3 regions of the Schaedlerella sp. genome follow, and region 1 is predicted to be linked to each of the others. Evidence: predicted binding sites of a transcription regulator. Region 1 holds the regulator's gene; each other region holds the start of a gene.
The links. The regulator HrcA, encoded in region 1, represses chaperone genes, less so after heat shock. The targets are predictions, from matches to a motif close to TGTTAGCACTCNNNNNNNNNGAGTGCTAACA.

Region 1 (7,832 bases):
TATGAGATATCCAACTACGCAAAGCCGGGCTGTGCCTGCAGGCATAATATTGGTTACTGGCAGCGGAAAGCGTACCTTGGGATCGGGCTTGGCTCCTCGTCGCTGATCGGAACGACTCGGTTTTGCCATACGCCGGATATGGAAACATATCTGGCTTGTGCCGGAGATCCGGGGAAGATCTGTGAAGAAGAGCAATTTCTGTCTAAAAAGGATGAAATGGAGGAGTTCATGTTTCTTGGACTGCGGATGATGTGCGGTGTGAGAAAATCCGAATTTTTCCGTTTGTTCGGCATTCCTGTGGATACCGTTTATGGAGAAACGTTAAAAAAGCTGCGGGAATATGGCCTTTTGGAGATTGAGAAAGAAACGATAAGACTTACAAAGAGAGGAATTGATATCAGCAATTACGTATTTGCACAGTTCCTGCTGTCTTAGATGATGAAAAATGTACCTGCTCACGGGGAAGGATATGGAGGAAGATCATGGAACAAAATCAACTTGCGGTTAAGCTGACGCAACAGATGGTACGGATCGACAGTACGAATCCGGGTACCGGTGAAAAAGGGATGGAACAGTTTTTGCTTTCTTTTGGACAAGAGCTTCAAAACACGAATGACCGTGTCACGATTCGGACAGAGGAAGTGCTTCCTGGCAGGAATAATGTGATGCTTTCCCTGCCGGGAAAGGAAGAAAAGCCGGAATGCATCTTTATCTGCCATATGGATACCGTCCCGGCAGGCAGTGGATGGGAGGAAGACCCATTTTCCGGGGAGATCAGGGGAAATCGGCTGTACGGTCGGGGTTCCTGCGATATGAAATCCGGGTTTGCCTGTGCGCTGTCCGCATTTCAAAGTGCTGCGGAGCATTTTCGGGATGGAAATATGGCCGGTCGGACCTTGAAGGTGATTGGTACGGTAGATGAAGAGGGAAATATGGCCGGGGCGGAAAAAGCGATCGAATCGGGATGGATTGCAAGGGACTCTCTGGTACTGGATATGGAGCCTACCAACGGGGAATTGCAGGCGGCCCATAAGGGGCGTCTCTGGTTCGAAATATCCGTGGAGGGGATCACGGCCCATGCAGCGACGCCATGGAAGGGGGCAGATGCCATTGCGGCGATGGCAGAGGTCATCTCTAGTATACGAAAAGATTTTACGCAGCTTGCGCGGCATCCGCAGATGGGAGCGTCGACGGTCTCTTTTGGCCGGATTTCGGGCGGAAGCCAGCCCTATGTGGTATCGGAGCAGTGTACGGTAACTGTGGATATGCGGCTTGTCCCTCCTTATACAAAGGAGGACGGGGAGCATATGGTGAAAAAAGCGGCGGAGGAGGCAGAGAAAGCGGTTCCTAAGGCAAAGGTGACCTATCGGATCACCGGGGACCGTCCCGCTATTGAGATGGACGAGACTTCCGAGCTGTTCAGCAGGCTCCAGGATTCCTGCAGAAAGGTGGAAGGAAGGCCCGCAGAAACAGGGGTATTTCCAGGATATACGGATACTGCGGTGATTGCGGGAAAACTGGGAAACAAAAACACGATGTCCTATGGTCCGGGCGACCTGGAGCTGGCTCACAAGCCTCAGGAATCTGTTCCCATAGCAGACATCCTGCGCTGCGAGAACGTTTTAAAAGAACTGGTGAGAAATCTGTGAAAGAACTGGCACAGATCCTTTCGGAAGATTATCAAAAATACGCCTGTTCCCGGAAGTGATATATCCTGAGCGCCAGATACACTTACGGTCGGAAATCTGCTGTGAGTATCGTCCAGCCGCACAGGATATCATCCATCAGAGGGTGCAGGCGTTATCAGATCTTTACAGCCGGAATAAAATCCCAAGTATGGCTCCGCAGCCGATCCAGAGGATCGGGTGGAGCTTTTTTAATGGCTTCCACTGCAGCAGCAGAAAGACCACAAGACAGATGCCCATGGAAGAGTAATGGAACACAGGCCTTGGCTGTGTCAGGTCTGCAAAGGTAATGACAGCAATCTGCCATACAGCATATCCGATCAGCGACGCGATCATGGGACGTATGCCGTAAAATGCGGCACGGACATATTTGTTTTCACTGAAATCAGACATAAATTTTGCGATTATGACAATGATAATGATAGCAGGAGAAACCAGGCTCAGGGTGGCCAGGACGGCGCCCGGAATCCCGGCAGCGTGAAAGCCTGCGTAAGTGGCCATATTGATTCCGATGGGGCCGGGCGTGCTCTCGCTGATGGCGATCATATCCGCCAGCTCGGAAGCAGTGAACCAGGGGTATTTCTGCGCCAGATCCATCAGGAAAGGCACTGTAGCCATGCCGCCGCCGATGGAGAATAAACCGATTTTGAAAAATTCTATAAATAAAGTCAGATAGATCATGATCCAGCCTTCTCCTTTCTGATATTTACGAAGATTCCGATCACAGCCGCGCACACAACCAGCACGATCGTAGGAATCGGTGAGAACGTAGCAAGAAGAAAGCCGGCCAGGAACAAAAGCACTCCTAGCTTGTCCTTGATCCCTGCTCTGGCAAGGGAAATGACCGTATTGAGCATCATGGCGCAGACCGCGACCCGGATGCCGGACAGCGCGTGGACCACCAGGGGCTCCGCGATAAACCGATTTAATATGGTGGCGATCAGAGTGATGATGATCAGGGATGGGGTGACCATACCCAGGGTACAGCAGACGGCGCCGATGATCCCGGCCTGTTCATAGCCGATATAGGTCGAGGTGTTGACTGCGATGATGCCCGGGGTACATTGCCCGATGGCATAGATATCCAGCAGCTCTTCCTCGTTGGTCCAGCCTTTTTTTTCGATGACCTCTTTTTTCAGCATGGGCAGCATCGCCATGCCTCCGCCGAACGTAAGGCCGCCCACACGAAGAAATGTAACATATAATTCCCACAGCTTTTTCATAATGTGAACCTCCAGCTTTTTTCAAAAATATATTACGATATTTTCCGGAGAATAGCAAGGGGAAGTAAAAAAGATAAAAAATATATAAAGTATGTTGACAAACGGAAATCAAGGTGCTATCTTAATATACGTAAGATGTTAGCACTCAAATCGAGGGAGTGCTAATAGAAAAAAACAAGAGCTTTTTATAAAATGTAGAAGATGATCCGCAGAAGAAAGGGGGAATATGATGGCAGTCGTAGAGCTGAGTGAGAGAAAGCATACTATATTACGGGCTATCATCCAGAATTATCTGGAGACCGGGGAACCGGTCGGATCCAGGACCCTTTCCAAATCAACGGATCTGAAGCTGAGTTCTGCAACGATCCGCAATGAGATGGCGGATCTGGAAGATCTGGGTTATATATTTCAGCCCCATACTTCCGCCGGACGGATTCCTTCAGATAAGGGATACCGTTTATATGTAGATATGCTGATGCAGGATAAGGAACAGGAACTGGAAGAACTCAAGAGCGTGATGCTTGAGAAGACGGATCGGGTGGAGAAGGTACTCAAGCAGGCGGCGAAGGTTCTGGCTGCGAATACCAATTACGCAACCCTGGTATCCTCCCCTGTGAACAGGAGGAATACGTTAAAGTTCATCCAGCTGTCCCAGGTAGACGCGCGGCAGATCGTGGCAGTGATCGTGATGAGCGGCAATGTGATCAAGAATAAGATCATCAATGTGGGAGAGATGCTCGGCAACGAGACACTGCTCAAGCTGAACATGCTTTTGAATACTACATTGAACGGGATGTCCATCGAAGAGATCAACTTAGGACTGATCGCCCGGCTGAAGGAGCAGGCCGGTATCCACAGTAATGTCATCAGCAATGTGCTGGATGCGGTGGCGGATATCATCCATGTGGAGGATGATATGGAGATCTACACAAGCGGGGCGACCAACATATTCAAGTATCCGGAGCTTAGTGACAAGCAGAATGCACAGGAGATCCTCAATGCATTTGAAGAGAAGCAGCAGCTGGCGGAACTGGTAACTGAGACCTTATCCAGTGAAGAGAATCATGGGATCCAGGTCTATATCGGCGATGAAGCGCCGGTGAAGACGATGCGTGACTGCAGTGTCGTTACGGCAACCTACGATCTGGGAGACGGGATGAAGGGAACGATCGGCATCATCGGTCCCAAGCGGATGGATTATGAACACGTCATGAAGACGCTGACGACCTTGCAGAGTAAGTTGGATGCGATCAACAAGAAAGATTTGGATGAAGATTAATTTAGGAAGGTGAAGCTGGTGGAAGAAAAGATGACCAAGGAAGACATGGTAAAGGAAGCCGTGGAAGAAGCAAAGGCAAAAGCAGAACAGGCAGCCCGGGAGCAGGCACAGGAGAGTGAGGACCCGGAGGAAGAGACAGACTGCGCGGAGGAAGCGGATACTTCAGCAGAGGAAGACGCGGCTGAGGAGGAAGATTCCGGAGAACCCTCGGAGGAGGAATCTGAGGAAGAGGGGCAGGATGAAGAGAAGAAAGGCAGAAAGCTTTTCGGAAAGAAGAATAAAAAAGATAAAAAGGACGAAAAGATCGAGGAGCTGACGGATCGGCTTACCCGTCAGATGGCAGAGTTTGATAACTTCCGCAAGCGTACAGATAAGGAGAAATCCCAGATGTACGAGATCGGCGCGAAAGATATCATAAATAAAATTCTTCCCGTCGTGGACAATTTTGAACGCGGCCTGGCAGCAGTGCCGGAGGAAGAAAAGAAAAACCCGATCCTGGAAGGAATGGAGAAGGTTTACAAGCAGTTGATGACTACACTGGAAGAGGTCGGGGTAAAACCAATCGAAGCAGTGGGCCAGGAATTCAATCCGGATTTCCACAACGCGGTCATGCATGTGGAGGACGAGGAACTGGGCGAGAACATTATAGCCGAGGAATTCCAGAAGGGATACACATACCGTGACAGTGTCGTACGGCACAGCATGGTAAAGGTAGCTAATTAAGCATTTTTAATTCACAAAAACTAGGAGGAATTGATCATGGGAAAAATCATAGGTATTGACTTGGGTACTACAAACAGCTGTGTTGCCGTCATGGAAGGCGGACAGCCGACAGTGATCGCGAATACGGAAGGCGCAAGGACCACACCGTCAGTCGTGGCATTTACAAAGACAGGAGAGCGTCTGGTGGGCGAGCCTGCAAAGCGTCAGGCAGTGACCAACGCTGACAAGACCATTTCTTCTATCAAGAGAGAGATGGGTTCCGATTATAAAGTGACGATTGATGACAAGAGATATTCTCCTCAGGAGATTTCCGCAATGATCCTGCAGAAGCTCAAAGCAGACGCGGAAGGATATCTGGGAGAAAAAGTAACTGAGGCTGTGATTACCGTACCGGCATACTTTAATGACGCGCAGCGCCAAGCGACCAAGGATGCGGGTAAGATCGCAGGTCTGGATGTAAAGCGTATCATCAACGAGCCTACAGCGGCAGCGCTTGCTTACGGACTGGATAATGAAAAGGAACAGAAGATCATGGTATATGATCTGGGCGGCGGTACGTTTGATGTATCTATCATTGAGATCGGCGACGGCGTCATTGAGGTGCTTTCCACAGCCGGCAACAACAGACTGGGCGGGGATGACTTTGACCAGAAGGTAACAGATTACATGCTGTCTGATTTCAAGTCCAAGGAAGGCGTAGACTTATCCAACGACAAGATGGCGCTGCAGAGATTGAAGGAAGCGGCAGAGAAGGCGAAAAAGGAACTTTCATCCGCGACGACTACCAACATCAACCTTCCGTTCATCACAGCAACATCCGAAGGACCGAAGCATTTTGATATGAACCTGACAAGAGCAAAATTTGACGAGCTTACACATGACCTGGTAGAGAAGACAGCAGAGCCGGTAAGACGTGCGTTGTCTGATGCGGGAATCACTGCTTCCGAGCTGGGGCAGGTACTGCTGGTAGGCGGTTCTACCCGTATCCCGGCGGTACAGGAGGAAGTAAAGCGGCTGACCGGAAAAGAGCCGAGCAAGTCTCTGAATCCGGACGAGTGTGTTGCCCTCGGCGCATCCGTACAGGGCGGCAAGCTGGCAGGGGATGCCGGCGCAGGCGATATCCTTCTGCTGGACGTTACCCCGCTGTCTCTGTCCATCGAGACCATGGGCGGAGTGGCAACCAGGCTGATTGAGAGAAACACCACCATTCCGACAAAGAAGAGCCAGGTATTCTCTACGGCGGCAGATAATCAGACCGCAGTTGACATCAACGTGGTACAGGGTGAGCGTCAGTTCGCGAGAGACAACAAGTCTCTGGGACAGTTCCGTCTCGACGGAATCCCGCCGGCTCCGCGCGGAATCCCGCAGATCGAGGTGACATTCGATATCGATGCCAACGGTATCGTTAATGTATCCGCAAAGGATCTTGGAACCGGAAAAGAGCAGCATATTACGATCACTGCAGGCTCCAACATGTCTGATGAAGACATCGATAAGGCAGTCAAAGAAGCAGCGGCATTCGAAGCGCAGGATAAGAAGCGCAAGGAAGCGATTGATACAAGAAATGAAGCAGATGCCATGGTATTCCAGACCGAAAAGGCTATCAAGGAAGTGGGCGACAAGCTGGATGCTTCCGACAAGGCAGCTGTAGAGGCTGACTGCCAGGCATTGAAGGATATCCTTGCAAAGTCTGCTCCGGAAGAGACAACGGACGCACAGGTTGCGGAGATCAAGGCAGCGAAGGAAAAACTGATGGAAAGCGCGCAGAAGCTGTTTACGAAGATGTATGAGCAGGCTGGGGCAGCAGGAGCGGCAGGTGCAGGTCCGATGCCGGAAGCAGGTCCTGCACCGGAAGGCTTCCAGGGCGATGATGTAGTGGACGGGGATTACAAAGAAGTATAAATTTGGCAGCTGCTCAGCACAGGATAGCGGTATATCTGCGAAGGTACTGAGCAGATATAAAAAAATGCTCCTGAACATCCAGGGCAGCCGGCAATATCATGGCTGTCCTGGATAGTATAATGTGAAAGGTAGATTGTTATGGCAGAGTCAAAAAGAGATTATTATGAGGTGCTTGGCATAGGCAAGGACGCAGACGACGGGGCGATAAAAAAAGCATATCGTGTTCTGGCGAAAAAATATCATCCCGACATGAATCCGGGAGATGCGGAAGCGGAAAAAAAGTTTAAAGAGGCATCGGAAGCGTATGCGGTACTGAGTGATCCGGAAAAGCGCCGCCAGTATGATCAGTTCGGACACGCAGCATTTGAAGGAGGCGCCGGCGGAGCAGGCGGCTTCGGTGGCTTTGATTTCAGCGGTGCGGATTTCAGCGATATCTTCGGAGACATCTTCGGGGATCTTTTCGGCGGCGGCAGAAGAGGCGGCCGCGGGAATGGCCCGATGCGGGGAGCCAACATCCGCAAGAGCATCCGTATTACATTTGAAGAAGCGATTTTCGGCTGTGAGAAAGAGCTGGAACTGATCCTGAAGGATTCCTGTACGGCATGTAACGGTACGGGGGCGAAACCGGGGACATCTCCGGAGACCTGTTCAAAATGCGGCGGCAAGGGCCAGATCGTCTATGCCTCCCAGTCCTTTTTCGGAACCGTACAGAATGTACAGACCTGTCCGACCTGCGGCGGTTCCGGTAAGGTGATCAAGGAAAAATGTACATCCTGTTCCGGAACCGGATATACATCCAGCAAGAAGAAGATCCAGGTGTCTATCCCGGCCGGGATTGACAACGGACAGAGCGTCCGCATCCGCGAGAAGGGCGAGCCGGGTTTAAACGGCGGGCCGAGAGGAGACCTGCTGGTGGAAGTGAATGTATCCAGACATCCCATCTTCCAGCGCCAGGAGATGCATATCTTCTCCACGGTTCCGATCTCTTTTGCACAGGCGGCGCTTGGCGGGGATATCCGG
Region 2 (7,832 bases), on a different contig from region 1:
CATTTTACTTTTGATCATCATTTCCAACATCAAGATTGTACCCCAGGCACATGCGTATATACTGGAACGCCTGGGCGGTTACAAGGAGACCTGGAGCGTAGGGCTGCATTTCAAGATGCCGATCCTAGATAAGGTGGCGAAAAGAGTCTCTTTGAAGGAACAGGTTGTAGACTTTGATCCGCAGGCCGTGATCACAAAGGATAACGTAACCATGCAGATTGATACGGTGGTATTTTTCCAGATTACAGACCCGAAGAAGTATGCATACGGTGTAGAGAGCCCGATCGCCGCAATTGAAAACCTGACGGCAACAACTCTGCGTAATATTATCGGCGACCTGGAATTGGATGAGACATTGACCTCCAGGGAGACCATCAACACTAAGATGCGGACGATCCTGGACATTGCCACTGATGAATGGGGAATCAAGGTCAACCGTGTAGAACTGAAGAACATTATGCCTCCGAAAGCCATTCAGGACGCCATGGAAAAGCAGATGAAGGCGGAGCGTGAACGAAGAGAAGCCATCCTTCGCGCGGAAGGTGAGAAGAAATCTACCATCCTTGTAGCGGAAGGTGAGAAGGAATCCTTGATTCTGGAAGCAGAGGCTTCCAAGGAAGCTGCGATTCTGAAGGCAGAAGCGGAGAAGCAGAAACGGATCCGGGAGGCCGAAGGTCAGGCAGAAGCCATCCGTACGGTGCAGAAAGCGACCGCGGAAGGTATCGAGTTTGTAAAGGCAGCGGGTGCGGATCAGGCAGTGCTGACGCTCAAGAGCCTGGAGGCATTTGTGAAGGCGGCTGACGGCCAGGCTACGAAGATCATCATCCCGTCCGAGCTGCAGGGGATCGCAGGGCTGACGAAAACCATTGCGGAAGTTGCCCACATCGATGACGCAAAATCGGAGTGACCGGAAGTATGGCGAGAATACTGATACTGGAAGATGAAAACACTAGCCGGACGGCGTTGGTAAAAATGGTGAAAAACATATCTGCGGAAATCACGGTGGATGCGGCGGCAGACCTGGCGAAAGCCAGGCTGCTGCTCGGCAGCACCGTTTCTTTTGATTTATTCTTTTTGGATGTGAACTTAAAGCCCGGGGAAGAGGGGGATATATCCGGTATCCAATTTGCGGAAGAGATCCGAAGCATTCGGAAGTACGAATTTACGCCTCTGGTCATGATTACTTCTGTAGCCGGACTGGAGATGGAAGCATATCGAAGGCTGCACTGCTATCAATACGTAGTGAAGCCCTATATTCAGTCGGAAGTGGGGGAGATCGTCAGGAAAGTGCTGTTCCATCTTCATGCGGGAACCCGGCCTTCGATTATGGTAAAGAAAAATGGCGTCAACTATAAGATCTTCTGCGATGAGATCATGTTCTGCCGGGCAATCCCGCGGGGGGTCTGCCTGCAGCTTAAAAGCGAGCAGATCGAAGTGCCGTATCTTTCGATCCATAAGCTGCTGGAAAAGCTTCCGGAGGGGATGTTTTTCCAATGTCACAGGACATTTGTCGTTAACCGCAATGCTGTTAAATATTATGATCTGGTCAATCAGGTGATTCAGGTAGAAGGCTCCTCGGAATGGATCGATATCGGAGTGACCTTCAAGCCGGAAGTCAGGAGGATCTTATATGGTGAAAAGCAGAACTAAGCTCCTGTACAGAATTTTATGTACTATATCCCTTGTGATTGGCCTGTATCTGGTGACAGACCTGATGTTCAGCGGTACTCTGAATGTGAAAATGATCATCGTATTTATCCTGGTCATGACATGGATCATCTGGGGAGCCGTAGACTGGAAGCTGAGCAGCGATCTGATCCGGAATCAGGAAAAGGAGCTGAAAATGTACCGGCTCTATATCCAGCCTCTGGAAGAGCTGGTAAAGGAAATCCGGGTCAGGCAGCATGAATTTGACAATCATATCAACGCGATCCTGAATATGCATCTGACGGTAGACAACTATGAGGAACTGGTGGAAAAGCAGTCGCGGTACATCCTGGAGATCCGCCGTGACAGCGCCGGCAAGTTCCTGCCGCTTCTACGGATCAGCGACAAGGTGCTGGCGGGTTTTCTGTACAGCAAGATCGTCAGTTCTCCGGAAAATGCGGATACAGACGTTGAGGTGCGCAACTGGCAGATTTTATCCAGGACATCGGAACACAGCCTGATCGAGATCGTAGGGGTACTGGTGGACAATGCTTATGAGGCAGTCTCGGAGAAAGGCGGCCGGGTCAGGATCTTCCTGGATTCCCGGGAGGATCAGATGGTATTCGAGATTCTGAATGAATATCGAAGGATTCCTTTTGAAGAGCTGGAGAAGTTTTTTGAAAACGGGTACACGACTAAGGATTCAAAAACCGGAAGACGGGGAGTCGGACTTGCGAGGGTCAAGTCTTTGATCCAAAAGGCGGACGGAGAGATCACGATTGCCCAGGAAGTGATTGAAGAGAAAAATTATATCCATATTACAGTTGTTATATGATGTGGGACGGAACAATGGAAACGGAACAGACAGTAGTGAAAATCTCAGTCCGTAATCTGGTAGAATTTATTCTGCGGGAAGGGGACATTGACAATCGTACGGCAGGCAGCATGGAGCGTGACGCCATGCTGCAGGGGAGCAGGATCCACCGCAAGATCCAGAGGCGGATGGGTTCTGCTTACTGTGCTGAGGTTCTGCTGAAAATACAGTGTCCCTGCGACGGTTTTACTCTCCAGGTGGAGGGGCGGGCGGACGGAATCATGGCGGAAGAGGGCAAGACAGTCATTGACGAGATCAAAGGAGTCATGCGGGAGCTGGAGCAGGTTCGGGAGCCTGTGGGCGTCCATCTGGCTCAGGCCAAGTGCTATGCTTACATATACGCCTCCCAGAATGGGCTGGAAGAGATCGATGTGCAGATGACCTACTGCAATCTGGAGACCGAAGAGATCAAGCGGTTCCGTCAGCAATATCAGCTGGAAGAACTGGAACACTGGTTCATGGATCTGGTGCATGCTTATGAGAAATGGGCCGGATTCCAGATTGTATGGAAAAAAGAGCGGAACGCGTCCATCCGCAGAACAGAATTTCCATTTCCCTACCGTGAGGGACAGAGGGATCTGGCGGCTTCTGTTTATCGTACGATCCTGCGCCGAAAAAAGCTATTTATCCAGGCACCTACCGGGGTGGGGAAAACGATGGCGACCGTATTTCCCACAGTACGGGCCATGGGAGAGGAGTTGGGGGAGAAGCTGTTTTACCTGACGGCAAAGACTATCACCAGAACCGTTGCGGAACAGGCATTTCAGACACTTCGTAGCCAGGGGCTGCTGTTTAAGACCATCACCCTGACTGCCAAGGAAAAAATCTGCTTTTGTGAGGAAACGGAGTGTAATCCGGATGCCTGCCCCTATGCAAAGGGGCACTATGACCGGGTCAATGACGCAGTGTTCGACTTGATCACAAACGGCTGTGATCTGACACGCAATGTACTGGAAGCCCAGGCGGAGAAGTATCAGGTCTGTCCCTTTGAGATGGCGCTGGATGTTTCGATATGGGTAGATGGTGTGATCTGCGATTATAATTACGTATTTGACCCGAATGCCCATTTGAAACGGTTTTTCTCAGAGGGGAACAAGGGGGGCTATCTGTTCCTGATTGATGAGGCGCACAATCTGGTGGAGCGTGGACGGGAGATGTACAGCGCGGAGATATATAAAGAAGAGATCCTGAAGATGAAACGTCTTGTGAAAGCAGAGGATCCCAGGCTGGCAAAACGGCTGGAGGAGTGCAACAGGCTGCTTTTGGAGATGAAGCGGGAATGTGAAAATTATACCGTATTGGACGAAGTACGCCCTGCAGAAGAGGATGCGGGATATCAAGTCGTGGAAAGTGTTTCCCATGTTGCTCTGAAATTGATGAATGTATTCGGTGAACTGGAACGCTTCCTGGAGGAATGCCAGGATCCGAAGAAACGGGAGGAGATTCTGGAGTTTTATTTCCAGGTCCGGGATTTTTTGAATATTTATGACATCCTGGATGAAAATTATACGATTTATACGGAACTGGAACGGCAGGGACGTTTTAAACTGAAGCTGCTGTGCGTAAATCCTGCGGCAAACCTGCAGAAGTATCTGGAACGGGGGAACAGCACCGTATTTTTTTCTGCTACGCTGCTGCCCATCCATTATTATAAAACGCTTTTGAGCGTGGAAACAGAGGATTACGCCGTTTATGCCAGATCCACCTTTCCAATGGAAAACAGGCTGCTCCTTCTCGGGACGGACGTGAGCACCAGATATACCCTGCGGGGGAAGGAAATGTACCGCAGGATCGCACTCTATATTCTGGAGACAATCCGGGCAAAGCGGGGCAATTATATGATCTTTTTTCCATCCTACCGTTTCATGGAAGATGTATATGAATTTTTCCAGATCGAGAGAAAAGAGGAAGACAAGATTGAATGTGTCCTGCAGTCGCAGTATATGGGGGAGGAGGCGAGAGAGATTTTTCTGGAAACCTTTGAGGAGGCCCGGGAGGATTCTCTGGCGGGCTTCTGCGTGATGGGCGGCATATTCTCGGAGGGAATCGACCTGACAAGGGACCGTCTGATCGGAGCCGTGATTGTGGGGACAGGGCTGCCCCAGGTCTGCAATGACCGGGAAATCCTGCGTTCCTACTTTGACGGCAGGAAACTGTCCGGCTTTGACTATGCCTATCTGTATCCCGGCATGAATAAGGTCCTGCAGTCTGCCGGGCGTGTGATCCGCACGGAGGAGGACCGGGGCGTGATTCTTCTGCTGGATGAGCGGTTTTTAGGAGCCAGGTACCAGGGCACATTTCCAAGGGAATGGAGCGGCATACAAACCTGCAGACTGGGGGATTTGAGTGAGAAACTAAAAAATTTCTGGGGAAACGGAAGGATTTAGCCGAAATCCCATATTTTTCTTAACTTTTTAGGCAATGGGCCGATATAACTAACAGAGGATAATAATTGGTTTTCCTAATGAAAAGAAAAGGAGGAAATGAAGTGAAAATCGGTGATAATTATCAAAATATCCAGAACAATTATGCTTATGTTAATGCGAATAATGTAGCGGCAGCTTCCAAGGTTGCCGCGGAGAAGAAGGATGGATCAGCGGATGCGGCGGCAGTGGGTGCGGCAACCCCGAATACAGACCGTGCGGAATTCAGCGCTGATACAAAGGTTACAAACAAGATGAGTGATTCCGAGAGGGCGGCTCTGGTAGAAAGCCTGAAGTCAGACCTGGACAACCAGATGTCACGCTTCACCAACATGATGATGCAGACATTCAACAAGCAGGGAATCACAGGCCTTACAGCAGGCAGCGACGCATTCTGGCGTCAGATCGCAAGCGGCAACTTTACCGTAGATGCTCAGACCAAGGCAGAGGCTCAGCAGGCTATTTCCGAAGACGGATACTGGGGAGTAAAGCAGACCTCACAGAGAATCTTCGACATGGCGAAGGCGCTTGCAGGAGACGATCCCGCTAAGATGAAAAAGATGCAGGACGCGGTGGAAAAAGGTTTCGAGCAGGCAACTGCTTCTTGGGGCAAGGCCCTTCCGGGTATCTGCGATGATACGCACAGCGCAATCAATGGAATGTTTGAAGAATATTATAAGAACGCAGGTGTGGAAAAATAAAGTACATACGAAAAAGAGAAAGCATAGTAAAAGATACTGCGAAAGGAATGGAGAAACAGCGCTCCATTCCTTTTTTGAGCTGCGGGATATGTACAGCGTCTTTTAGAATATTATATTCGGAATGAGCATATTTGTAGAGAGAGCATCAAAGAACTGGAGGCGTTAGAATAATTGAGAAAAAGAAAGAAGTGTTACTATGAGGGCATTTATTGCCGTTGAAAACAGACCGGCGCATATACTTACGCCGGTCTGTCAAGATTCGTGATCATTCGATTGCAATATATCTTGGCTGTTCTTCGATTGCCTTCGGTACTTCCTTCGGAATACTCAGCCGCAGGATTCCATCGGAGAATGCTGCCTTGATGTCATCCTGGGTCAGTTCCTTGCCCACATAAAAGCTTCGGTTGCAGGAGCCAGTATAGCGCTCCTTACGGATGCATTTTCCCTTAGAATCATGTTCTTCCTTCGCCTCATTTCTTGAAGCGGTGATGGTGAGATAGCCGTCCTTCAAATCTGCCTTGATATCTTCCTTCTTGTATCCTGGAAGCTCCATCTCTACCAGATAGTTGGCATCATTTTCATGAATATCTGTCTTCATGATCTGCGATGAGGCACTTCCAAAGGGCCTCTCGAAAAATGGATCGTTGAAAAAGTTGTCGATAAAATTTCTGTTTGATAGTAACATATGTCATCCCTCCATGTGTGATTTGAAAAAGTATTGTTATCTTTGTTCTATAAGAACTATAGCACAAATTATTAGCACTGTCAACTGATGAGTGCTAATAATTTGTGAAGATTCTATGAAATCATGATCAGGATTCCCAGGTAACAGGCTTTTTATGCAATTTTATAATAGAACTTGCCCGGAACGGTTCTTTTGCGTTATACTTAGAAGGCAGTGCAATAAAATATTTCAGTGATATAGAATGGAGAAAAAAGTGAAGGACAAACTGACGAAAAGTGATGTAAAGAAGATTGAAGAGGAGATAGAGCACCGGAAGCTGGTAGTCAGAAAGACGGCAATTGAGGCGGTGAAGGAAGCCAGGGCGCACGGCGACCTGAGCGAGAATTTTGAGTACCATGCGGCCAAGAAGGATAAAAACCAGAATGAGAGCCGGATCCGGTATCTGGAGCGGATGCTGAAAAATGCGGTGATCGTGGATGACAGCTCAGCGGAGGATGAGGTTGGGATCAACAATACGGTAGAGCTCTATATTGAGGAGGATGACGAGACAGAAGTTTATCGGCTGGTGACCTCCATCCGGGGCAGCTCCCTGAACGGGCTGATCAGTATTGAGTCGCCGCTGGGAAAGGCGATCATCGGACATAAGGTGAATGACAGAGTATATATTAAGGTCAATGACGATTTCGGTTATTACGCCGTGATCAAAAAGATTGAGAATACGCAGGAGGAAGAAACAGATCATATACGCAGCTATTAACTATTTCATTCAGGAGTTTTAAAAGCTGCCTGCCGGGAAATGGCTGCATCCATACAGCATAGGTCATGTGGATGCAGTCATTTCCCGGCAGGCAGCTTTTTATATCATACCAACCTATGTAGAAAGTCTGCCAGCGGCAGGCTTTCTACATGCGGGAATGCTGTAACAGACAGAGATTTTTGTTTTCTTTACAGCCTTCCATAATTATAATTCTTTTTTAGCGGAAAAGCAGTGCGGTCAATATCTTCCGCATATCGGTCTCTCTCACCCTGTTTTTCGGAGTCGATCTCCAGGTTTTTATTCGCTGTAGACAGCATCAGCTTGATTCGGTTGAGCTGGTTTACTTCGCTTGCGCCCGGGTCAAAATCAATGGCAACCACGTTGGACTGGGGATACAGACGGCGCAGCTCCTTGATGACGCCTTTTCCCACCACATGGTTGGGCAGGCAGGCAAAGGGCTGGGTACATACGATATTTTCCGTACCGCTATGTATCAGCTCCAGCATTTCCCCGGTCAAAAACCATCCTTCCCCGGTCTGGTTGCCCAGGGATACGATTCCCGAGGCCATCTCCGCCAGCTTTTCGATCGGGGTGGGAGGAGCAAAATGCCGACTCGATTCAAATGCCTTTGTGGCAGGAGCGCGGAACCATTCCAGCGCCCGGATCCCGAGATTCCCGATTTTCGCTTTGGACTTTTCCATCCCCAGATGGGATACCTTGAAATTCTGGTTATAGAAGCAGTACA
Region 3 (7,832 bases), on a different contig from region 1:
ATTTTCCAGCCTCGGTCTGACCGCTCGGACCTATTACAAGATCTTAAAGGTGGCCCGTACGATCGCCGATCTGGACGGAGAGGAGCAGATTTTGGAAAAGCATCTGAAGGAAGCGGTGGGATACCGCACACTCGACAAAAAGTATTGGGGGCGATAAGATGAATCCATATGAATACTGGCTGGCTGCGCTCTCCATTTCTGACCGGAAAAAAACTTTGCTTTGCAAATACATGAAATCGGCAGAGGGAGTCTATTATATAGAAGAAACAACTTTAAACAGGTTTCGGTTCTTAAATGAAAGAGACTGTAATACAATGATTCAGGCGAAAAAAATATGGGACTTGCAGGGAGAATATGACCGCCTTTTGAAAAAGCAGGTCCGTCTTGTCACCTGCCAGAATCCGGAGTACCCGAAAAAGCTGGCAGATATCCCGGACAAACCCTATGCCCTTTATGTCAAGGGGAGCCTTCCGGACGAGCGGCTGCCTGGCGTTGCCATTGTGGGAGCAAGGAACTGCAGCCGTTATGGGGAAAAATATGCCTTTGAATTTGCCCAATCCCTGTCCGGACACGGGATCCAGGTCATCAGCGGTCTGGCCCGGGGTATTGACGGCGTGAGTCAGCGGGGAGCGCTGGTGGGGCAGGGAAAGACCTTTGCCGTCCTGGGCAGCGGAGTGGATATCTGTTATCCACGGGAGAACATCGGACTTTACGGAGACATTCTGGAGATGGGGGGCGGGATCCTCTCAGAGCTTCCTCCGGGGACCCCTCCGAAGCCGTATCATTTTCCCAAAAGGAACCGGATCATCAGTGGCCTTTCCGATCTGTTGCTGGTGATGGAGGCCAGGGAAAAAAGCGGCTCACTGATCACGGCGGACATGGCGCTGGAGCAGGGAAAGGACGTCTATGCCCTGCCGGGGCCTGTGGACAGCAGTCTGAGCCGGGGCTGCCATCAGTTGATCCGGCAGGGGGCAGGGATCCTGATCTCCCCGGAAATGCTTTTGGAGGAGATGGGGATTTCCGGAGGAAATTTTCAGGAAAAAAACGCGGAAGCAAAAAAAATGCTTGAAAGTCTGGAAGATATGGTGTATAGTTCAGTTGTTCTTTATCCCAGGAATATCGGACAGATTATGGATGAGTCCGGACTTTCGGCTCAGGAAGTATTGGAAACACTGGTTTCCCTGGAGATCAAAGGATACGTTCAGGAAGTTTCGAAAAATTATTATGTCAGAGTATGATCATATGTGGAAGATCTGCGGATTTTCCACTCTGGGAGGAAAGGTTTACATGGCACATTATCTTGTGATTGTGGAGTCGCCTGCCAAGGTGAAGACAATCAAAAAATTTTTAGGAAATAATTATACGGTCGCGGCCTCCAACGGACATGTCCGTGATCTCCCGAAAAGCCAGATGGGAATTGACGTGGAGCACGACTACGATCCGAAGTACATTACCATCCGCGGAAAGGGAGATATCCTGGCCAGCCTGCGCAAGGAAGTGAAAAAGGCTGACAAGGTCTATCTGGCAACCGACCCGGACCGCGAGGGGGAAGCCATTTCCTGGCATCTGTCGGCGGCTCTGAAGCTGGATGAGAAAAAAATGCGCCGGATCACCTTCAATGAGATTACGAAAAATGCCGTAAAGTCTGCGCTCAAGGCCCCCAGGGATATCAATACGGACCTGGTGGACGCTCAGCAGGCGCGCCGGATTCTGGACCGGATGGTGGGCTATCGGATCAGCCCTCTCCTCTGGGCAAAGGTGAAGCGGGGATTAAGCGCCGGAAGGGTGCAGTCCGTGGCTCTGCGGATCATTGCGGACCGGGAAGCGGAGATCGACGCGTTTATTCCCAGGGAATACTGGTCATTGGATGCGCTTCTCCGCGTCAAGGGAGAAAAACGACCGCTGACGGCCAAGTTCTACGGCACGGAAAAGCAGAAGATGGAGATCCATTCCAGGGAGGAGCTGGATCAGATCCTGAAGGAAGTGGAACAGGAGCAGTACCACATCATCGATATCAAAAAAGGAGAGCGGATCCGGAAGAGTCCTCTGCCCTTTACTACCAGTACCCTGCAGCAGGAAGCGGCAAAGGCGCTGAATTTCGGCACTCAGAAGACCATGCGGATCGCCCAGCAGTTATATGAAGGAATCGATATCAAGGGAAACGGGACCGTCGGTGTGATCACCTATCTGCGTACCGACTCCACCCGGATCTCGGACGAGGCGGACGCGGCGGCAAGAGAGTACATCGCCCGGAGCTACGGGGAAGAATATGCAGCGTCCGGCAGCACGGCAAAGCAGACCGAAAAGAAGATCCAGGATGCTCACGAGGCCATCCGCCCGTCGGATATCACCCGGACTCCGGCAGCCCTGAAGGATTCCCTGTCTCGGGATCAGTTCCGGCTGTACCAGCTGATCTGGAAGCGTTTTACCGCAAGCCGGATGCAGCCGGCAAGGTTCGAGACCACTTCGGTCCGGATCGGGGCAGGAAAGTATGTCTTTACCATCTCCGCGTCCAGGGTGGCATTTGAAGGCTTCCGCTCCGTATATATGGAAGCGGACGAGGAAAAGGAAGAAAGCAACGTGCTGGTAGGAGGCCTGCAGAAAGATTCCGAGCTCACCAGGCAAGACTTTGAGACGAAGCAGCACTTTACCCAGCCTCCGGCGCATTATACAGAGGCGACGCTGGTGAAGGCGCTGGAGGAGCAGGGGATCGGACGGCCAAGTACCTATGCGCCCACCATCAGCACGATCCTGGGAAGGCGGTACATCACCAAGGAAGGAAAGAACCTCTATCTGACGGAGATCGGGGAGGTGGTCAACAACATCATGAAGCAGTCCTTCCCGAGTATTGTGGATATCCATTTTACGGCCAATATGGAAGGGCTTCTGGATATGGTGGAGGAGGGCAGGGTGCCCTGGAAGGAGGTCATCCGCAACTTCTATCCGGATCTGGACGAAGCGGTCCAGGTGGCGGAGAAGGAACAGGAAAGCGTGACCATAGAAGATGAAGTGACGGATGTGGTCTGCGAGGAATGCGGCCGCAATATGGTGATTAAGTACGGCCCCCACGGCAGGTTCCTTGCCTGTCCGGGCTTCCCAGACTGCCGCAATACGAAGCCTTATCTCGAAAAGATCGGGGTTCCCTGTCCGGTCTGTGGAAAAGAGATCGTCATCCGCAAGACGAAAAAGGGCAGAAAGTATTATGGCTGTGAGGACAATCCGGAATGCGACTTCATGTCCTGGCAGAAGCCTTCCGCAGAAAAATGCCCGGAATGCGGCGGATATATGGTAGAAAAAGGCAATAAGCTGGTCTGCGCGGACGAAAAATGCGGCTATGTGAGAAATAAAAAACAGGAGAATTAGAAAGGATACTCACGGCAGATTTCATCGGCCGTGAGTATAATAAATATTTGGCGTTTTTCTGTAAAATATATTCACATTTTAATTGATATTTTGAAAATTGTATGATAACATGGTTTTATCTGGTAAATGTAATGAGTTGTATATACAATTAGAATACGGTCTTTGATAAAGGTGGAGGAAGCTGATGAGTGTACAATTATTAGATAAAACAAGAAAGATCAATAAACTGCTTCACAATAACAATTCCAGCAAGGTGGTATTTAACGACATCTGCGCGGTGATGACAGAGATCCTGGATTCCAATGTCCTGGTGGTCAGTAAAAAGGGCAAGATCCTGGGAGTCAGCAGATCCGCTAGGATCAAGGGAATTGAAGAACTGATCGCGGAGTCGGTGGGAGCGCATATTGACGAGATGCTCAATGAGCGGCTTCTCAGCATTCTGTCCACGAAGGAAAATGTCAATCTGGAGACGCTTGGCTTCACTCCGGAGACCGTAAGAGGCTATCAGGCCATCATCACCCCTATCGACATTGCGGGTGAACGGCTGGGCACCTTGTTTGTATACAAGCAGGGGCCGCTTTATGAGATCGACGATATCATTTTAAGCGAATACGGGACTGCAGTTGTTGGACTTGAGATGCTCCGCTCCGTGAACGAGGAGAGCGCGGAAGAATCCAGGAAGGAGCATATCGTACAGTCCGCCATCGGTACGCTTTCTTTTTCGGAATTGGAAGCGATCCTTCATATCTTTGACGAACTGGGAGATACGGAAGGAATCCTGGTGGCCAGCAAGATTGCGGACAGGGTGGGAATCACCCGCTCGGTCATCGTCAACGCCTTAAGAAAATTCGAGAGCGCCGGGGTGATCGAATCCCGCTCTTCGGGGATGAAAGGAACATACATAAAGGTCCTGAATGAATATGTATTTACGGAGCTGGAAAAGATCAAGAAGGAACGGATGTGAGATTTGCTCCGCGCCTCGGACGGATCGAAGCTCCGCCGGTTGGGATAAGAGGGGATGTCAGGATTCTGATATCCTTTTTTACAGGAAACGTATTCCGCCTGTGCGGTGAAGTATCGAAGGATGCTCTGCCGTACAGGTGGAATTTATTGAATAAACGCCTAAATAAAGGAGGAAAACACAATGTTTGAAGGGAATTCGGTAGACTTGCGGATGGCAAAGACCATCTCTGCGGACGTGGTATTGGATGATACGACGCACAAGTGCAAAGTTTACAGGTATGACATGGAGGAAGACTACATATACTTAGAGTTGACGGAGGAAGACCTGACGGTGATCTCCCTGGATGCCAAGTATCAGTGCTACATTTCCACCAAAAAGGAGCTTCTGTACTGCTCTGGAGTGGTAAAAGAACGCTTCCGGTCCGAGGACGGGAACATGATCACATTCCGGATCGAGAACGGATTTTACAGTGTGTCGGAAAAAAGGTTTATAAACTAATTATAAAAATTTGGAAACATTGTTGACAAATCGTCGGCGTAGTGCTATTTTATATTCATGGGTTAGCACTCAAACGAAATGAGTGCTAACAAAGAAAATGTTTGAAGGAGGAATTACAATGAAGTTAGTACCATTAGGTGACAAAATTGTATTAAAACAGTTAGAAGCAGAAGAAACAACAAAGTCTGGTATCGTTCTTCCGGGACAGGCCAAGGAGAAGCCGCAGGAAGCAGAAGTCATCGCAGTCGGACCCGGCGGAGTCATAGACGGAAAAGAAGTGACCATGCAGGTGAAGGAGGGAGACAGAGTCATCTACTCCAAGTATGCGGGAACAGACGTGGAGCTGGACGGAGAGAAGTTTATTATCGTAAAGCAGAATGATATTCTGGCAATCGTGGAAGCATAGGAATCAGCAGCTTTTCATAACAGAGACGCAGCTTAAAAATGATAGATGATAATGATGAGGTGAATGAAAAATGGCAAAGGAAATTAAATTTGGCGCAGAAGCCAGAGCAGCATTGGAAAAAGGTGTGAACCAGCTTGCGGATACTGTAAGCGTGACATTGGGACCAAAGGGAAGGAACGTAGTACTGGATAAGTCCTTCGGCGCTCCGCTGATTACAAACGACGGCGTGACCATCGCGAAAGAGATCGAACTGGAAGACGGATTTGAGAACATGGGAGCTCAGCTTATCCGGGAGGTTGCTTCCAAGACCAATGATGTAGCCGGCGACGGAACTACAACAGCAACCGTACTTGCACAGGCTATGGTCAACGAAGGAATGAAGAACCTGGCAGCAGGCGCGAACCCGATCGTGCTCCGCAAGGGTATGAAGAAAGCTACAGACAAGGCTGTGGAAGCAATCGCGGAGATGAGCAGCAAGGTAACCGGAAAAGAGCAGATTGCGAGAGTTGCCGCAGTTTCCTCAGGAGACGAGGCAGTGGGAGAGATGGTAGCAGACGCAATGGAGAAGGTTTCCAACGACGGCGTGATCACCATCGAAGAATCCAAGACCATGCTGACAGAGCTGGATCTGGTAGAAGGTATGCAGTTTGACAGAGGCTACATCTCCGCATATATGGCGACAGATATGGAGAAGATGGAAGCGGTTCTGGAAGATCCGTACATCCTCATCACAGATAAGAAGATTTCCAATATCCAGGATATCCTTCCGCTTCTGGAGCAGGTGGTACAGTCCGGCGCAAGGCTTCTGATCATCGCAGAGGATATCGAAGGAGAGGCGCTGACCACTCTGATCGTGAACAAGCTGCGCGGAACCTTCAACGTAGTGGCAGTTAAGGCTCCGGGATACGGCGACAGAAGAAAAGAGATGCTGCAGGATATTGCGATCCTGACAGGCGGACAGGTGATTTCCGAAGAACTTGGCCTGGATCTGAAGGATACCACCATGGATCAGCTTGGACGCGCGAAGTCCGTCAAGGTACAGAAGGAAAACACTGTGATCGTAGACGGCTCCGGTGACAAGCAGGCGATTGCCGACAGAGTGGCTCAGATCAAGAAGGGCATCGAAGAGACCACTTCTGATTTTGATAAAGAGAAGCTGCAGGAGAGACTTGCGAAGCTGGCAGGCGGCGTGGCAGTGATCCGTGTAGGCGCTGCGACCGAGACCGAGATGAAGGAAGCAAAGCTTCGGATGGAAGATGCTCTGAACGCAACAAGAGCAGCCGTAGAAGAGGGTATCATCGCAGGCGGCGGTTCCGCATATATCCATGCTGCAAAGCAGGTTGAGAAGCTGGCGGAGGAGATGGACGGAGACGAGAAGACCGGAGCGAAGATCATCCTGAAGGCTCTGGAATCCCCGCTGTTCCATATCGTAAGCAACGCAGGACTGGAAGGCTCTGTGGTTGTAAATAAAGTAAGAGAGTCCGAGGTTGGCGTAGGCTTTGACGCATACAAGGAAGAGTATGTGGATATGGTAAAAGAAGGAATCCTGGATCCGGCGAAGGTGACAAGAAGCGCGTTACAGAACGCGACAAGCGTTGCTTCCACCCTGCTGACAACAGAATCTGTTGTAGCGACCATCAAGGAAGACACCCCGGCAATGCCGGCAGGCGGCGCTGGCGGAATGGGCATGATGTAATCATCTGCCGGGATCGGCCATCCATTCCCGAATCAGGATTCTGGAACAGGAAGCGCTGCGGCAGAGAAGCAGTTCCGAAGAGATAATAAACGAGTTTCGTATCTGACTGGAAAGTATAACAGCCAGATGCGAAACTCTTTTTTATATGAAAAGCACTTGACAAGCCTACGGAATTTTTGTACCATATCAGATAAAATACCTCTGATTCGACCTCCAAAAATCTGCATTCATTGCGGAGATATGCTGGCAGGCGGATCTACATAGGAATTGTTTCAAGAGTAACGGGATTGCCCCAACACAAAAGGAGAGGAAGGTAAAGTCATGGGCAGAATTATTGGAGAAGGTATTACATTTGATGATGTGCTGTTGGTGCCGGCATATTCGGAAGTGATTCCGAACCAGGTAAACTTGTCTACGAATCTGACAAAGAACATTAAGCTGAATATTCCGATGATGAGTGCAGGGATGGATACGGTAACCGAGTACCGGATGGCCATCGCGATGGCACGTCAGGGCGGAATCGGTATCATCCACAAGAACATGTCTATAGAGCAGCAGGCAGAGGAAGTGGATAAGGTAAAAAGGTCTGAAAACGGGGTCATTACGGATCCGTTTTATCTCTCACCGGAGCATACATTGAAGGATGCCAACGATCTGATGGCAAAGTTCCGTATATCCGGCGTCCCGGTAACTGAGGGCAGGAAGCTTGTCGGGATCATTACAAACCGTGATTTAAAATTCGAAACAGATTTCTCCAAGAAAATCAAAGAAAGCATGACCTCCGAGGGCCTGATCACAGCCCGCGAAGGGATTACACTGGACGAGGCAAAGCAGATCCTTGCAAAAGCAAGAAAGGAAAAGCTCCCGATCGTGGATGAATACGGCAACCTGAAAGGGCTGATCAC

Region 2: a site for HrcA is predicted at 6,400-6,430, ahead of ACTOY7_RS00635 (Hsp20/alpha crystallin family protein). Genes of this name have one in related genera too.
Region 3: a site for HrcA is predicted at 4,886-4,916, ahead of groES (co-chaperone GroES). Genes of this name have one in related genera too.

Annotation. Positions count from the first base shown of each region.
Region 1 is NZ_JBQIKP010000019.1:31,405-39,236, reverse strand. It holds gene hemW (radical SAM family heme chaperone HemW) at 1-435, shown strand, start outside; gene ACTOY7_RS10390 (M20 family metallopeptidase) at 483-1,649, shown strand; gene ACTOY7_RS10385 (chromate transporter) at 1,812-2,366, opposite strand; gene ACTOY7_RS10380 (chromate transporter) at 2,363-2,908, opposite strand; gene hrcA (heat-inducible transcriptional repressor HrcA) at 3,138-4,187, shown strand; gene grpE (nucleotide exchange factor GrpE) at 4,218-4,910, shown strand; gene dnaK (molecular chaperone DnaK) at 4,947-6,812, shown strand; gene dnaJ (molecular chaperone DnaJ) at 6,951-7,832, shown strand, end outside.
Region 2 is NZ_JBQIKP010000001.1:150,645-158,476, reverse strand. It holds gene ACTOY7_RS00660 (SPFH domain-containing protein) at 1-907, shown strand, start outside; gene ACTOY7_RS00655 (LytR/AlgR family response regulator transcription factor) at 916-1,650, shown strand; gene ACTOY7_RS00650 (sensor histidine kinase) at 1,631-2,482, shown strand; gene ACTOY7_RS00645 (ATP-dependent DNA helicase) at 2,497-4,908, shown strand; gene ACTOY7_RS00640 (hypothetical protein) at 5,010-5,645, shown strand; gene ACTOY7_RS00635 (Hsp20/alpha crystallin family protein) at 5,911-6,330, opposite strand; gene ACTOY7_RS00630 (GreA/GreB family elongation factor) at 6,584-7,087, shown strand; gene ACTOY7_RS00625 (acyl-CoA dehydratase activase-related protein) at 7,276-7,832, opposite strand, start outside.
Region 3 is NZ_JBQIKP010000044.1:9,367-17,198, forward strand. It holds gene ACTOY7_RS16755 (YifB family Mg chelatase-like AAA ATPase) at 1-157, shown strand, start outside; gene dprA (DNA-processing protein DprA) at 159-1,238, shown strand; gene topA (type I DNA topoisomerase) at 1,288-3,363, shown strand; gene codY (GTP-sensing pleiotropic transcriptional regulator CodY) at 3,548-4,327, shown strand; gene ACTOY7_RS16775 (hypothetical protein) at 4,508-4,825, shown strand; gene groES (co-chaperone GroES) at 4,944-5,231, shown strand; gene groL (chaperonin GroEL) at 5,302-6,927, shown strand; gene guaB (IMP dehydrogenase) at 7,249-7,832, shown strand, end outside.